3 regions of the Streptomyces sp. NBC_01190 genome follow, and region 2 is predicted to be linked to each of the others. Evidence: riboswitches for the same ligand, from Rfam matches in the RefSeq annotation. Region 2 holds a riboswitch; each other region holds the start of a gene.

Region 1 (5,288 bases), 4.3 Mb from region 2:
ACCGGCAGCATCACCCGTATCACGAAGGGCACCCCGACCAGGGCCTGGGCGAGCGGCACCAGCAGCCACGAGTCGCGCAGATCGAGCGGCGCCTTGTCGAGGGTGATCAGGAAGCCGAAGCCGACGGTGACCGCCGAGGTGCCGAGCGGCAGCATCAGCAGCGCGTCGAAGCCGCGGACCAGCCGCCCGGCCCGGCGGACCAGGGCCGCCGCGGCGAGCCCGCCGACGAGCAGCGCGATGACGGTGGCGACGGCGGCGTACCGCAGCGAGTTCCCCACCGTCTGCAGCGGCGGCACGAGGAAGGTACCCCCGTCGGCCGAGGTCAGGGCGCGGTAGTAGCCGAACCCGTAGCCGCCGGGGACGTCCAGCGAGCGGGCGACGAGGACACCGAGCGGCAGCAGGATCAGCACGCCGATCGTCGCCAGCACGGCGGCCAGCAGCACGCGTTCACCGCCGCGCGGGCGGTGCGCGGTGCCGCCGGCGTCCACCAGCCGCAGGGTCGCCTCGCGGCGCCGTACGGTCCCGGCGTGCACGGCGAGGATCGCGGCCACCGCGGCGAGCTGGAGCAGCGTCAGCACGGCGGCGGTCGGCAGGTCGAGAAGCTCCGCGGTCTGCCGGTAGATCTCGACTTCGAGCGTGGAGTACGTGGGTCCGCCGAGGATCTGGATCACGCCGAACGAGGTGAAGGTGAAGAGGAACACCATCAGCGCGGCGGCGGCCACCGAAGGTCCCAGCGCGGGCAGCGTCACCCGCCGCCAGGCCGCGAGCCGGCCGGCGCCGAGCATCCGGGCGGCTTCCTCCTGCCGCGGGTCGAGCTGCGCCCACAGGCCGCCGACGGTGCGCACCACCACCGCGTAGTTGAAGAAGACATGCGCGACGAGGATCGCCCACACACTGGTGTCGAGCCGCAGGCCCAGCAGGTCGTCGGTGAAGCCGCCGCGGCCGAGCAGCGCGAGGAAGGCGGCGCCGGCCACCACGGTGGGCAGCACGAACGGCACGGTGACGACCGCGCGCAGCAGCTTCCGGCCCGGGAAGTCCAGCCGCGCGAAGACGTAGGCGCCGGGCAGCGCGAGGGCCAGGGTCAGCGCGGTGGAGGCGGCGGCCTGCCAGCAGGTGAACCACAGCACGTGCCGGATCGCCGCGTCACCGAGCACGTCCTTGACCGGGCTCAGCCGCCAGTGGCCGCCCTGGTGCAGGCCGCGGCCGACGATCGAGGCGACCGGGTAGGCGAAGAAGACGGCGAAGAAGGCGAACGGCGGGGTCATCAGGCCGAGCCGGATCAGGGTGGCGCGGCGGGGGCGGTGCGGGCGGCGGGCGGGGTGGGCGCCGTCCGGGCGGTCCGGGCCGTCATGGCGGGGCCGCTCGGGTGTTCCGGTCCCCGGGGTCCCCGGGGTCGCCAGGTCCGCCGCCGGGCCGCCGACCGGGTCCGTGACCGTGTCCGGGGCCGCCGCGCCGGCCGCCCCGTCGGCCCCCCCGGTCAGAGGACGATCGAGGTCCATGCCTTCACCCAGTCGTCCCGCTTGGCCGCGATCGTGTCGGGCGCCAGGGTCGTGGGGTGGTCGATCTTCGCGCCGTACTTGGTGAACACCTCGGGCTCGGCGGCGCCCTCGCGCACCGGGTCCACGTACATCTCGAGCGGCATGTCCTGCTGGAACGTCTTGCCGATCATGAAGTCGATCAGCGCCTTGCCGCCCGCGGTGTTCTTGGCGCCGTGCAGCAGTCCGGCGAACTCGATCTGCCGGAAGCAGGTACCGGTGGACACCCCGACCGGGGACTGCGCGGGCTCCGGGCTGACGCCGACCACCTCGGCGGGCGGGCTGGAGGCGTAGGAGACGACCAGCGGCCGGTCGCCCTTGGCCTTCTTGCCGGCCCCCGAGCCGGAGAAGCTCTCGTTGTACGCCTGCTCCCAACTGTCGACGACCTGCACGCCGTTCTTCTTGAGCTGCTTCCAGTACGCCGGCCAGCCCCCGTCGCCGTAGGTGGCCACGCTGCCGAGCAGGAACGCCAGGCCCGGGGACGAGGTGCTGACGTTCTCGGTGACCAGCAGGTTCTTGTACGCGGGCTTCACCAGGTCGGCGAAGGTCTGCGGCGGGGCGAGCTTGTGCCCGGTGAAGTAGGCCCGGTCGTAGTTGACGCAGACGTCGCCGGAGTCGATCGGGGTCACCCGGTGCCGGGTCGCGTCCAGTTGGACGTCGGAGGCCACCTGGTCGAGATCCTTGGCGGTGTACGGGTCGAAGAGGCCGTTGTCCAGGGCGCGGGAGAGCAGGGTGTTGTCAACCCCGAAGAAGACGTCGCCGCGCGGGTGGTCCTTGGTGAGGATCGCCTGGTTGACGGCGGCGCCCGCGTCGCCGCCGCGCAGCACCTTGACGGTGTAGCCCGTCTCCTTGGTGAACTCCGCGAGCACCTGCTTGGAGGCGGCGAAGGAGTCGTGGCTGACCAGGGTGACGGTGGTGGACTTCTTGCCCTCGCCGGCCGCGGAGTCGCCGGCGCCCGAGCCGGACCCGGAGCCGCCGCCGCAGGCGGCGAGGACGGTGGCACCCGCGGTGGCGAGGACGAGCGCGCCGATGGCACGCCGACGAACGGTCTTCATCTGCTGACTCCCTACGCCGGTATGACCCGGATCAGGTTGGAGGGTCTGCGGCTTCGGGGGCCGCACTCTCAGCGCCGTCTCAGGCGCTCCCCTGTCGGAATGTTCATTTGTCCGACCGCACGCTATCAGCCGGGTGGAACCCGCAGGTCAGCGGGTGGTGTCGGGCCGCGGCGGCGGATGGCGGCGGATCCGGCGGGTCAGCGCTCGCTCGCGGCGAGCTGGCCGCAGGCGCCGTCGATCTCCTGGCCCCGGGTGTCCCGTACGGTCACCGGCACACCGTGCGCCTCCAGGGCGGCGACGAACGCCCGCTCATCCTCGGGACGGGAGGCCGTCCACTTGGAGCCGGGCGTCGGGTTGAGCGGGATCAGATTGACGTGCACCCGGTGGTTCTTGAGCAGCCTGCCCAGCCGGTCGGCCCGCCAGGCCTGGTCGTTGATGTCGCGGATCAGCGCGTACTCGATCGAGATCCGGCGGCCGGAGACCTCGGCGTAGTGCCAGGCCGCGTCGAGCACCTCGCGGACCTTCCAGCGGGTGTTGACCGGGACGAGGGTGTCGCGCAGCTCGTCGTCGGGGGCGTGCAGCGAGACCGCGAGGCGGCACTTGAAGCCCTCGTCGGCGAACCGGTACATCGCCGGGACCAGGCCGACCGTGGAGACGGTGATGCCGCGCTGCGACAGGCCCAGGCCGTCGGGCTCCGGATCGGTGAGGCGGCGGATGGCGCCGACCACCCGCTTGTAGTTGGCGAGCGGTTCGCCCATGCCCATGAAGACGATGTTCGACAGCCGGGTGGGTCCGCACTTGTCGGCCTGGCCGCCATTTCCGGCCTGGCCGCCCGGTTGCAGGCCGCCGGACGGCATCTCCATCTCGCCGTCCCGCAGCGTGCGCATGCCGGCCACGATCTGGTGCACGATCTCGGCGGTCGACAGGTTGCGGTCGAGGCCGGCCTGTCCGGTGGCGCAGAAGGGGCAGTTCATCCCGCAGCCGGCCTGGGAGGAGATGCACATGGTGACCCGGTCCGGATACCGCATCAGCACCGACTCGACCAGCGTCCCGTCGAAGAGCCGCCACAGTGTCTTACGGGTGTCCCCGTCGTCGCACGAGGCGTGCCGGACCACGGTCATCAGCTCCGGCAGCAGGTCCTCGGCCAGCTTCCCCCGCGACGCGGCCGGTATGTCCGTCCACGCGGCCGGGTCGTCGGCATATCGCGCGAAGTAGTGCTGCGAAAGCTGCTTCGCCCGGAACGGCTTCTCCCCGAGCGCGGCCACCGCCTCCTTCCGCTCCGCGGGCGAAAGGTCGGCAAGGTGCCGCGGCGGCTTCTTGGCTCCGCGCGGCACGGCAAAGGTGAGTTCTCCGGGCACAGGCATGATGCCTCCCAGTGTCGCAGACCCGCGGCGGTGTCCCGGTCGGCGGCTTCGGCGCCTTCCCCGGACGGGCGGGCGGTCAGCCCTGGCCGACGAAGATGACCAGGAGGAGCCAGACCACGGGGGCCGTCGGCAGCATGGAGTCCAGGCGGTCCATGATGCCGCCGTGGCCGGGCAGCAGGGTGCCCATGTCCTTGATGCCGAGGTCGCGCTTGATCATGGATTCGCCGAGGTCGCCGAGGGTGGCGCTGATGGCGGCGGCGAGGCCGAGGATGACGCCCTGCCACCAGTGGCCGTCGTCGACGAGGAACCGCAGGAGCAGGGCGCCGGCGATCATGGCGAAGGCGATCGCGCCGATCAGGCCCTCGCGGGTCTTGCCGGGGCTGATGCGGGGCGCGAGTTTGTGGCTGCCGAAGCGCCAGCCGACCGCGTACGCACCGGTGTCCGAGACCACGGTGAGGATGAGGAAGGCGAGAACCCGCCGGGGGCCGTCGTCCGCGGCCAGCATCATCACCACGAAGGTGGCGAGGAAGGGGACGTAGAAGACGGTGAAGACGCCCGCGGTGACGTCCCGCAGATAGTCCTCGGGCGGCCGCGCCATCCGCCAGACCAGGACGGCGAGCGCGGTGAGCGCCGTGGCGACCCAGGCGCCGTCCGCGCCGCTGACGTAACCGGCGATCACCATCGCCACCCCGCCGGCCGCGATCGGGATCAGCGGCGCGTGGATGTCCTTGCGTTCGGCGAGCCGGGAGGTCAGCTCCCACACGCCGATCACGACGGCGACCACCACCACGCCGACGAAGATCGCCTTGACGATGAAGAGCGAGGCGATGATGACCACGCCGAGTCCGACACCGACCCCTATCGCCGCCCGCAGGTTGCGGCCCGCTGACTTCTTGGCGGGGGCGGGCTGCGGCTGCTCCGAGGGCGGCGGGGGTGACGGCATGGAAGGAGTCTTCCTCCTGACGCCGGTCCCCGCCGGGGAACCCGCCGGATACGGAGTGCCCACCGCCTGGCCGGCGCGTGGCGAAGCGCCCCAGGAAGAGTCGTTCACGGAGCTTCGCCTCGCGTCGTCGTCGTTGCCGATATCCATCGCCTATCGGTGGCTACCGGCAGTTGTCGGTGGTGGTCGCTGGGGGACGGTGGGTGTCACTGGGGGTCGCTGGCAGGCCCTGTGCCATGGCCCGGAGGGGTCGGATCGGTCAGACCTCGAGCAGCTCCGCTTCCTTGTGCTTGAGCAGCTCGTCCACCTGCGCCACGTACTTCGCGGTGGTGTCGTCCAGTTCCTTCTCCGCGCGGCGCACCTCGTCCTCGCCGGACTCGCCGTCCTTGACGAG
Region 2 (5,288 bases):
GGGTCCACGGTGCCGAACTCGATCTGCTCGGGAGCCAGATACGAGACGGTGCCGAGCAGCGCGCCCGCGCCCGTGACGCTGGTCTGGGTGTCCACCGTGCGCACCAGGCCGAAGTCGGCGACCTTGACCCGGCCGTCATCGCCTATCAGCACGTTCTCGGGCTTCATGTCCCGGTGGATCAGCCCGGCCCGGTGCGCGGCGCCCAGCGCGGCCAGCACGGGTTCGAGGATGTCCAGAGCGGCCCGCGGTTGCAGCGCGCCGCGCTCGCGCAGCACGTCCCGCAGGGTGCAGCCGGCCACGTACTCCATCGCCAGATAGACGTAGGTGCCGTCCGTGCCCTGGTCGAAGACCCCCACCACGTTCGGATGCGCCAGCCTGGCGACCGCCTTCGCCTCGCGGATGAAGCGCTCCACGAAGCCGGTGTCGGCGGCGAGCCCGGGGTGCATGACCTTCAGCGCGAGCACCCGGTCGAGGCGGGTGTCCACGGCCCGGTAGACCGTGGCCATCCCGCCGACCGCGATGCGGCTCTCGACCCGGTAGCGCCCGTCGAGAACCTGTCCGACAAGAGGGTCATGCACGCTGGTGTCCACGACGCCCGATTCTACGAGCCCGGCCGCCGTGGTCCCCTGGTCCGTCCCCGCACTGTGTCCTCCTCGTGGCGTTCCGGAACCAATCCGTGACGTGCCCGCCGCCGGGCGGCGCGGGCACGGGCGGCGGGTCAGAACGCCGGGCGTTCCGGGTCGAGCGCGGCCGTCCCCGCGGCGGGGGAGGAGGCGAGGGCGTGGTGGCGCGGCGGGATCCGGCCGGCCCGGTGGGCGAGCCGGCCGGCCGCGACCGCGTGGCGCATGGCGCGCGCCATCAGCACCGGGTGCCGGGCGCGGGTGACGGCGGAGGCGAGCATGACGGCGGCGCAGCCGAGCTCCATCGCCTGGGCGGCGTCGGAGGCGGTGCCGGCGCCCGCGTCGAGGATGACCGGCACGCCCGCCCGCTCGGTGATGAGCTGGAAGTTGTGCGGATTGCGGATCCCGAGGCCGGAGCCGATGGGCGAGCCGAGCGGCATGATCGCGGCGCACCCGACATCCTCCAGCTTCCGTGCCAGCACCGGGTCGTCGCTGGTGTACGGCAGCACCGTGAAGCCGTCGTCGACCAAGGTCTCGGCGGCGTCGAGCAGTTCCACCGGATCGGGCAGCAGGGTGCGCTCGTCCGCGATGACTTCCAGCTTCACCCAGTCGGTGCCCAGCGCCTCCCGGGCCAGCCGGGCGGTCAGCACCGCCTCGCCCGCGGTGAAGCAGCCGGCGGTGTTCGGCAGCACCCGGATGCCGTGCCGGGCCAGCACCGACAGCACGGACCCCTTGGTGGCCGGGTCGAGCCGGCGCATCGCCACCGTGGTCAGCTCGGTGCCCGAGGCCAGCAGCGCCTCTTCCAGCACCTCCAGGCTGGGCGCCCCGCCGGTGCCCATGATCAGCCGGGCGGCGAAGACTGCGTCGCCGATCCACAGCGGGTCGTCGCCGCCCGCCGCGGTCCCGGCCGGCCCGGTGATCTCGCTGGTCGCGGTCATCGCTCAGCCCCCCTGCGCGGCGGTGAGGATCTCGACCCGGTCGCCGTCGGCGAGCACGGCGGCCGGCCACCCGGTGCGCGGCACCACCGCCTCGTTGAGCGCGGCGGCCACCCCCTTGTGGGCGGTCGTCAGCGTCGCGACCAGCGCGGCCAGGGTGCACGGCGCGGTCAGCTCCCTGCGTTCGCCGTTGAGCAGCACGGTGATCGTCATACCGACTGCTCCTGCCGTACGAACCGGGCCGCGGTGAAGGGCGCAGCGTAGTCCGGGAGTTCGCCGGAGGTCAGCAGATCGGCGAGCGCGTCGCCGGTGACCGGGGTGAGCAGCACACCGTTGCGGTGGTGCCCGGTGGCGAGCAACAGCCCGTCGAGCGCGGTGGGGCCGAGCAGCGGGGCGTTGTCGGGGGAGCCGGGACGAAGCCCGGCGATCATCTCGGTGAGCGGCAGTTCGGTGATGCCGGGCACCAGCTCATGGGCGTCCCGCAGCAGTTCGTAGACGCCGCCGGCGGTGACCGTGGTGTCCCAGCCGAACTCCTCGCTGGTCGCGCCGAGCACCAGCTCGCCGTTCTCGCGCGGCACCAGATAGACGTGGCTGCCCCGTACCACCGCCCGGACCGTACGGGACAGGAAGGGCCCGTGGCCGGCCGGTACGCGCAGCCGCAGGATCTGGCCCTTGACCGGGCGGACCGGCGGCAGCACCTCGTCGGGCAGGCCAGGGAACCGGCCGCTCTCGCTGCCCGCGGCCAGCACCGTGCGGTCGGCGCCGATCACCCCGCCGTCCGCCAGCAGGGCGCCGGTGACCGTGCCACCGCCGTCACCGGATCGGATGACCCGCACCACCGGCGAGCGGTGGAAGGCCACCCCGGCGAGTTCGGCGGCCCGCAGCAGCGCGGCGGCGAGCCGGCGGGGATCGACCTGGTGGTCGCCGTCCACCCGCAGGCCGCCGCGGACACCCGGCGCGAGCAGCGGTTCCAGCCGGCGGCACTCCCGGCCGCTGAGCCAGTGCGCCGACAGGCCGAGGGTGAGCTGGAAGGCGTGCAGATCGCGGAGCTGGGCGCGGTCGTCGGCGTCCAGGGCGACCGCGAGGGTGCCGCAGGGGCGGAAACCGGTGTCGAGGCCGGTCAGTTCGGTGAGCTCGGCGACGAAGTCCGGGTAGCGGGCCGCCGAGGCGAGGTTGAGGTCGAGCAACGCCTGCTCGCCGTACTGGAGTTCGGTGACGGCCGCGAGCATGCCGGCCGCGACGTGGGTGGCGCCGCCGCCGGGGTCGGGGTCTGCGACCGCGGCCGACAGACCGCGCTGGGCCGCCCGCCAGGCGGTGACCAGGCCGATCAGCCCGCCGCCGATCACCAGGACGTCGTGTCCTCGGGTGCGTCGGGCCCCGTGCACAGGGGTGGACATCGTGAGTGCGTCTCCCTTCGCCGGCATGACCCGGATCAGGTTCTTACGGTCGGCGACCGCCCAGTCGCCCTCTCAGCCCGGTACGCCCGGGCTCCCGCGCTTCTCCCGGCACCTTATCGCCTCGCCCCCGCGGCCCCCGGCGGGCCCGGCGGCCGGGCCCGGCGGCGCACGGCCGGAAACTCCGATCGGCCACGGATCGGCCGTCCCCGGAGGACCGCGGAGGAATACGGTGGGCGGGTGAGCGACGACGTGGTGATCGTGGGGGCCGGGATGGCCGGGGTGCAGACCGCGGTGGAGTTGCGGCGGCAGGGGTGGCGCGGTGCGATCACCCTCCTCGGCGACGAGCCGCACCCGCCCTACGACCGGCCGCCGCTGTCGAAGGCGGTGCTGCTCGGCACCGAAGGCACCGAACCGGTGGACATCCGCTTCGATGTGGACTTCGACGCGCTGGGGGTCGAACTGCGGCTCGGCGTGCGGGCCGGGTCACTGCGGACCGAGGCGAAGGAACTGGTCACCGACGGGGGCCCGGTGCCCTACGACCGGCTGGTCCTGGCGACCGGCGCGCACGCCGTGGCGCTGCCCGGCACCGCGGGCGTGCCGGGGGTCTATCCGCTGCGCACCCTGGACGACGCCTCGGCGCTGCGCCCGGTGCTGGCCGCGGCGGTGCCCGTCGTCGTGGTCGGGGCCGGCTGGATCGGCGCCGAGTTCGCCACCGCGGCCCGCCAGGCCGGCTGCGAGGTGACCGTGGTCGAGGCGGCCGACCGGCCGCTGGCGGGGGTGCTGCCCGCGTCCGTCACCGCCCCCATGCGCGGGTGGTACGCCGAGGCCGGGGTGCGGCTGCGGACCGGCACCGCGGTCGCCGCCGTGGAACCCGGCGCGGTGCTGCTCGCGGACGGCAGCCGGCTTCCGGCCGGGGCCGTGGTGGTGGGGATCGGCGCCCGCCCGGCCGGCGCGTGGCTGGCCGGCTCCGGGGTCCGCCTCGACCCGGCGGGCGCGGTGCTCGCCGACGACCGGCTGCGTACCAGCGCCCCCGACGTCTTCGCGGTGGGCGACTGCGCCTCCTTCCCGTCGGCCCGCTACGGCCGGCGGCTGATGATCCACCACTGGGACAACGCGGTGCAGGGGCCGCGGACCGCCGCGGCCAACCTGCTGGGCGGCGACGAGCCGTACGATCCGGTGCCGTACTTCTGGTCCGAGCAGTTCGGCCGCTTCGTGCAGTACGCGGGCCACCACACGGCGGGCGACACGATGCTGAACCGCGGCGACCCGGCGGACCCGGCCTGGTCGGTGCTGTGGCTGCGGGACGGCGTCCTGGTGGCGCTGCTGGCGGTGGGCAGACCGCGGGACATGGCGCAGGCCCGCAAGCTGATCGCCAGGTCCGCCGCCCTCGACCCGGCCCGCGCGGCGGACCCGGCTCTGCCGCTCAAGGAGACCGCCGGCTGATGCCCCGGTCGGCGTCGTGACGCGGCGGTTGTCGGTGACAGGTGGCACGCTTGGCTCGTGACTGTTTTCTCGTCGGTTGACGCACACATTGACGCTCTTGTCCCCTCCTGGCTCACCCTGCCGGAGGTGGCCGAGCGTCTCGGCCTCGAAGTGACCCGGATCCGGCCGCTGATCAAGGAAGGGCAACTCCTGGCGGTCCGCCGCGGTGAGAACAAGGTGCTGATGGTGCCGGGCGACTTCCTCGGTGAGGGGAAGATCATCAAGGGGCTGTCCGGCACCCTGACCGTCCTCAAGGACGACGGGTTCACGGACGATGAGGCCCTGGAGTGGCTCTTCACGCCCGACCCGACCCTGCCCGGCACCCCCGTCCAGGCGTTGCGGGAGAATCGCGGGACCGAGGTGAAGCGCCGCGCCCAGGCGCTCGCCGTGTAGGCCGCGATCCGCGCCCCGGCCGCCGCCGGCGGCCGGGGCACCCTGGGGGAGCCATGACCCGGCAGACCACCACCGAGCGCCGGCGGCTCGCCGACGCCCGGCTCTACCTGTGCACCGACGCCCGCGTGGAGCGCGGTGACCTCGCCGCCTTCGCGGACGCCGCGCTCGGCGGCGGGGTGGACATCATCCAGCTCCGCCACAAGGGCATCGAGGCCCGGGAGGAACTCGCCGCGCTGGCCGTGCTGGCCGAGGCGTGCCGGCGGCACGGCAAACTGCTCGCCGTCAACGACCGGGCCGACGTGGCGCACGCCGCGGGCGCCGACGTGCTCCACCTGGGGCAGGGCGACCTGCCGGTGCCCGCCGCCCGCGCCCTGCTCGGCGACGAGGTGCTGATCGGCCGCTCCTGCCACGCCGAGGCGGAGGTCCGCGCCGCGGCCGCCGCGCCCAATACGGACTACTTC
Region 3 (5,288 bases), 2.1 Mb from region 2:
AGCTGTTCAAGAGCCTGCCCTGGTGGGTGAAGTGGGTCGGCATCCCGATCATCGCCCTGGTGGTGTTCGGCTCGCTCATCGCCAGCCTGGTGAGCATCGTCGTGGGTCTGCTCTTCAAGGTGCTGGTCTTCGTCATCCTGGTCAGCGCGCTGGTGTTCGTGGTGAAGCGGGTCACATCGGGCGGGTCGGGGTCCAAGAGGCGCGACTGGTGAACCGGCCGGCGGGCGGATCACTTCGCCCGGCGGTGACCGTGGGCCGGCCGGGCGGCGCCGGCCTCGGCGGTGACCGGGCCAGCGGCGTCACGCCGGTCCTTGCCGCCACGGCCTGAGTGCCGGTCCGCGCTGACCACGAGTGCCGCGAGCACGGTGGTCAGCGGTACGGACGCCACCAGACCGATACTGCCGACCAGGGTACGGACGATCTCCTCCGCGACGAGTTCGCTGTCGGCGACCCGCAAGACCCCGCTGCGCGCGATGGAGAAGAGCAGCAGCAGCGGAAGCGCGGCCCCGGCGTACGCCATCACCAGGGTGTTCACCACCGAGGCGATGTGGTCCCGGCCGATGCGCATCCCGGCCCGGTAGAGCTCGCGCCAGTTGGCGCCCGGGTCGGCGGCCCGCAGTTCCCACACGGCGGCGGTCTGGGTGACCGTGACATCGTCCAGCACCCCGAGCGAACCGATGATCACCCCGGCGAGCAGTACGCCCTTGATCTGGATGCCCGGGTAGAGGCTGTGGATCACACCGGTCTCGTCCGAGGTGTTGCCTGTCAGACGGGCCCACGAGATGAAGACCGAGCCCAGCACACCGATCAGGAACAGCGAGCAGAGCGTGCCGAGGACCGCCACCGAGGTGCGGGCATTGAGTCCGTGGCAGAGGTAGAGCGCGATCAGCATCATCGCGCTGCCGCCCACGACCGCGACCAGCAGCGGGTTGTCGCCGTGCAGGATCGCCGGGAGGACGAAGAGCGTCAGGACCGCGAAGGAGATGACCAGCGCGATCAGGGCGGTCAGGCCGCGCAGGCGGCCGACGAGGACGACCGCGAGGGCGAAGATCCCGGCGAGCAGCGCGATCGGCAGGCCCCGGTCCACGTCGGTGACCGAGTAGCGCAGTCCTGGCGGGGCGTAGGGGGCGTACGCGAGGACCACGCCCTCACCCTTGGTGTAGCGGCGTGTCTGGTCGGGCTGGACGACCTCGGTGAAGGTGGTCCCTTTGTCGGGCCCCGCCGTGACCTCGATGGTCGCCTTCTGGCAGGCGTCATCCTTGGCACCGCTCGCCGCGCCGGCCCTTGACGGACCACTCGACGCATCACCCGACGAGCCGTCCGATCCTCCGCCGAAGGAGCCGGGACCCGACGGCGCCGCCCCGGCCGCCTTGCACGAGACGTTCACGAGCCGGGCCACCGTGCCGCCGCGCGTCTGCTGGTCGAAACCGACGCCGGTACGGGCGTGGCCCGGCGCGCCGCCCGGCCACAGCAGGATCAGCCCGGCGAGCACCGCAGCGGCGAACGGCACCAGGATCGCGGCGATGACCTTGCGGAGATGGCGCGAGGCCGGCGGCACCGGACCGTGTCCATGTCCATGGCCATGCGCGTGGCCGTGGCCACGCCCATGGCCATGACCGTCACCCTGACCGGGCACCTGTCCCGTTTCCGGCACGGAGCGCCGGCCACGGTCCGGGTCGGGCCCCGCGCCGTGGCCGTCCGGCTGCGCCTGGCGGGAGTCCACAGCCCCGATCATCGCAAACCACCCTGGTGCGTGTCGGCAGCCAACCGTTACGGTGGGGTCACCTTTGCAACGCGGGAGCTCGGAGCACCGGGCTGAGAGGGCGCTGACCCGTCGGAGCGGCTGACACGGCCGCGACGCGACTGCTGCGCCGACCGCCGAACCTGTTACCGGGTAATGCCGGCGTAGGGAGTGGGTCCTTTGACCATGCAGGATGCCCGCACGCGTGAAATCGGCTGGCACAAGTCGTATCTCACGGATCCGACCGGATCACGGCCGGACCTTCTGGTCCCGGTCCGGCAGGTGCATCTCACCAACGGGAGCGACGTGACGCTGTACGACACGTCGGGCCCGTACACCGACCCGTCGGTGCGGACCGATGTCCGGCGGGGGCTCGCCCCGGTCCGGGACCGGTGGATCGCCGCCCGCGGCGACACCGAGGAATATCCCGGCCGGCCGGTCCGCCCGGAGGACGACGGCGTCAAACCGAGCGCCCGGCACAGCGGTCTGCGCAACCTCGACGCGGTCTTCCCCGGCCGCCCGCGGCTCCCCCGCCGCGGCCGCTCCGGCGAGCCGGTGACCCAGCTCCGCTACGCCCGGCAGGGCGAGATCACCCCGGAGATGGCGTACGTGGCCCTGCGGGAGGGCGTCCCGGCGGAGGTCGTCCGCGAGGAGATCGCGGCGGGCCGCGCCGTGCTGCCGGCGAACGTCAACCACCCGGAGATCGAGCCGATGATCATCGGCAAGCGGTTCCTGGTGAAGGTCAACGCCAACATCGGCAACTCGGCGGTGACCTCCTCCATCGAGGAGGAGGTGGAGAAGATGACCTGGGCCACCCGCTGGGGAGCCGACACCGTCATGGACCTCTCCACCGGGCGGAACATCCACACCACCCGGGAGTGGGTGCTGCGCAACTCCCCCGTGCCCATCGGCACCGTCCCCCTCTACCAGGCGCTGGAGAAGGTGGACGGCCGCGCCGAGGAGCTGAGCTGGGAGGTCTACAAGGACACGGTCATCGAGCAGGCCGAGCAGGGCGTCGACTACATGACCGTGCACGCCGGTGTGCTGCTGCGCTACGTACCGCTGACCGCGCGCCGCAAGACCGGCATCGTCTCGCGCGGCGGCTCGATCATGGCGGCGTGGTGCCTGGCCCACCACAAGGAGAACTTCCTCTACGAGAACTTCGAGGAACTCTGCGACATCCTCGCCGCCTACGACGTCACCTACTCCCTCGGCGACGGCCTGCGGCCGGGATCCATCGCGGACGCCAACGACGAGGCGCAGTTCGCCGAGCTGCGCACCCTGGGCGAGCTGAACACCATCGCCAAACGGCACCAGGTGCAGACCATGATCGAGGGCCCGGGCCACGTGCCCATGCACAAGATCAAGGAGAACATCGACCTCCAGCAGGAGATCTGCGAGGAGGCGCCGTTCTACACCCTCGGCCCCCTCACCACCGACATCGCACCCGCCTACGACCACATCACCTCGGGCATCGGGGCCGCGATGATCGCCTGGTGGGGCACCGCGATGCTCTGCTACGTCACGCCCAAGGAGCACCTGGGCCTGCCCGACCGCGACGACGTCAAGACCGGGGTGATCACCTACAAGATCGCCGCCCACGCCGCCGACCTCGCCAAGGGCCACCCGGGCGCGCAGTCCTGGGACGACGCGCTCTCCGACGCACGCTTCGAATTCCGCTGGGAGGACCAGTTCAACCTGGCGCTCGACCCGGACACCGCGCGCGCCTTCCACGACGAGACGCTCCCGGCGGAACCCGCCAAGACCGCCCACTTCTGCTCCATGTGCGGCCCCAAGTTCTGCAGTATGAAGATCTCGCACGACATCCGCCGCGACCACGCGGGCGACGGCATCACCGTCGACGGCGGCGCGGTCGGCGCCGTCGCCGCCGGCGGCTCACCGGACCGGGAGGCCACCGCGACCGACATCGCGGCCGGTATGGCGGCGAAGTCCAAGGAGTTCGCCGCCGCGGGCAACCGCGTCTATCTGCCGCTGGCCGAGCCGCTGGCCGACTGACGCCCGGTCGGTGCGGGGCGGGGCCGCGCCGGGCGCCCTTCCCGGGCTGTCCGCTGCGGCCCCGCGCACTCAGTTGACCGGCACCGGCGGCGGCCATCCCGTGGTGGCGAAGCTGCGCCAAGGCGTCTGGGTGGGGCCCGCGGTGGCCCTGAGGGTGGCGCCGACATAGGCACCGCGCTGCTTGCCGGGGTCGGTGCAGTCGGCGTTCTTGTGCAGGATGATGTCGGCGCCGGTGCTGTTGGTGACCGCGGTGATGCCGCCCGCGGCGAAGCGGTAGCACCTGTTCTGTACCGGGGCGGAGAAGGTCTGGGTGCGGCCGCGGCTGTCGGTGCCCATGATCAGGCCGCCCGAGAAGTCGGAGCAGCCCGCGGCGGCGAGGACGAGCGGGACGGTGGTGCACAGCGCTATCAGCGGACGTCGGACGCGCATCGGCTCTCCCGTTCTGGCCGCGTTCCGAGCGCGCCCGGGCCCGCTTCCCTGCTCGGTCCCGGCACGCTCCGACCATGTCTGACCCTGCGGAAGCAGTCAAACAAGGCGCGGCGCCCCGGGCGACCGGGCGGGGCCGTCCGGGCTACTCCGGCGCGTGCTCCGGGCCGCCCCAGTCGGGGCTGCTGTAGTCGGGCGAGCTGAAGCGCGGCGCGGTCGGCCGGGGGTCGTGGGGCGAGGAGAAGGTCGGCCGGGAGTAACCGAGGCGGGGTATCCGCGAGGCGGCCGGCGGCACCGGGACGTCCGGACCGGGGGCCGCCCGCCGGGTGAGAGCCTCGTCCAGGACCTCGTCCAGGAACGGCAGCATCCCCGAGCTGAGCAGGGTCTCGCGCCAGTGCAGCCGCGCCCGGCCGACCTCGGGCGGCAAGGAGTCGGGTGCGTCGTGGATCGCGCCCGACCCGTCGCGCACCGCGGTGAGCAGCAGTCCTACCACCCCGAGCACGACCGCCGCCGCGGTGATCACGGCGAAGAACCAGCCCGCGGTACGCAGCGGCCCGGCGATGGCGGGCTCGGGGGAGACGGCCGCCAGGGCGTAACCGATGATCAGGAAGATGACCGCCGCCGCGCCGGCGAGCAGCGGGGTGAGGACCGCCAGCACGGGCGCGAGCCCCGCGCCTGATCCCGCCCGGTCCGCGACACCCATGGCCGCGTAGCCGAAGTGCCGGTTGGCCCGGTTGCGCGCCGCGTCCTGAGCGGCCTCCCGCGACTCGATACGGATCGCGCAGTACGCCTCGTACTCCTTCGCCGCGGCCTGGTTGATCGCGTCGACGGAGGCCAGCGCCAGGGTACGCAACTGCTCGGCGTTCAGCGGCGGGTCGGCCCGCGCGGCCGCGCCGGGAGCCGGCCCGGAACCGCCGTCCATGGCGTCGTCCAGGACGGTACGCAAGGCGTCGTCGAGGGCGTGCTCGAAATCCGGGCGGTCCTCGTTGAGTAGGTGTGGAGCGCTGGTCATGTGCGTCCCCCGATGCTCCGACTCTCCGCGCGCGGCCGGTGTTCCACGTGGAACCGGCTCGGCTGACCGGATGGCCGGAGAGCGGTGGGCCTA

The links. Region 2 has a riboswitch for thiamine pyrophosphate ahead of thiO (glycine oxidase ThiO). Riboswitches for the same ligand answer to the same signal wherever they lie in the genome.
Region 1: it holds a riboswitch for thiamine pyrophosphate, as region 2 does, so the genes downstream of both, OG519_RS25995 (thiamine ABC transporter substrate binding subunit) here and thiO (glycine oxidase ThiO) in region 2, are expected to answer to the same signal.
Region 3: it holds a riboswitch for thiamine pyrophosphate, as region 2 does, so the genes downstream of both, thiC (phosphomethylpyrimidine synthase ThiC) here and thiO (glycine oxidase ThiO) in region 2, are expected to answer to the same signal.

What each region holds. Positions count from the first base shown of each region.
Region 1 covers NZ_CP108580.1:6,153,358-6,158,645, reverse strand. Annotated here, with positions in the region: gene OG519_RS26000 (ABC transporter permease) at 1-1,265, opposite strand, end outside; gene OG519_RS25995 (thiamine ABC transporter substrate binding subunit) at 1,478-2,590, opposite strand; TPP riboswitch at 2,582-2,693, opposite strand; gene rlmN (23S rRNA (adenine(2503)-C(2))-methyltransferase RlmN) at 2,788-3,954, opposite strand; gene OG519_RS25985 (phosphatidate cytidylyltransferase) at 4,031-5,044, opposite strand; gene frr (ribosome recycling factor) at 5,154-5,288, opposite strand, start outside.
Region 2 covers NZ_CP108580.1:1,868,737-1,874,024, reverse strand. Annotated here, with positions in the region: gene pknB (Stk1 family PASTA domain-containing Ser/Thr kinase) at 1-590, opposite strand, end outside; gene OG519_RS07980 (thiazole synthase) at 719-1,558, opposite strand; gene thiS (sulfur carrier protein ThiS) at 1,562-1,768, opposite strand; gene thiO (glycine oxidase ThiO) at 1,765-2,952, opposite strand; TPP riboswitch at 2,948-3,060, opposite strand; gene OG519_RS07965 (NAD(P)/FAD-dependent oxidoreductase) at 3,190-4,395, shown strand; gene OG519_RS07960 (Rv2175c family DNA-binding protein) at 4,453-4,827, shown strand; gene thiE (thiamine phosphate synthase) at 4,881-5,288, shown strand, end outside.
Region 3 covers NZ_CP108580.1:3,995,647-4,000,934, reverse strand. Annotated here, with positions in the region: gene OG519_RS16650 (DUF5326 family protein) at 1-212, shown strand, start outside; gene OG519_RS16645 (YibE/F family protein) at 230-1,735, opposite strand; TPP riboswitch at 1,785-1,929, shown strand; gene thiC (phosphomethylpyrimidine synthase ThiC) at 1,922-3,757, shown strand; gene OG519_RS16635 (hypothetical protein) at 3,827-4,186, opposite strand; gene OG519_RS16630 (hypothetical protein) at 4,329-5,195, opposite strand.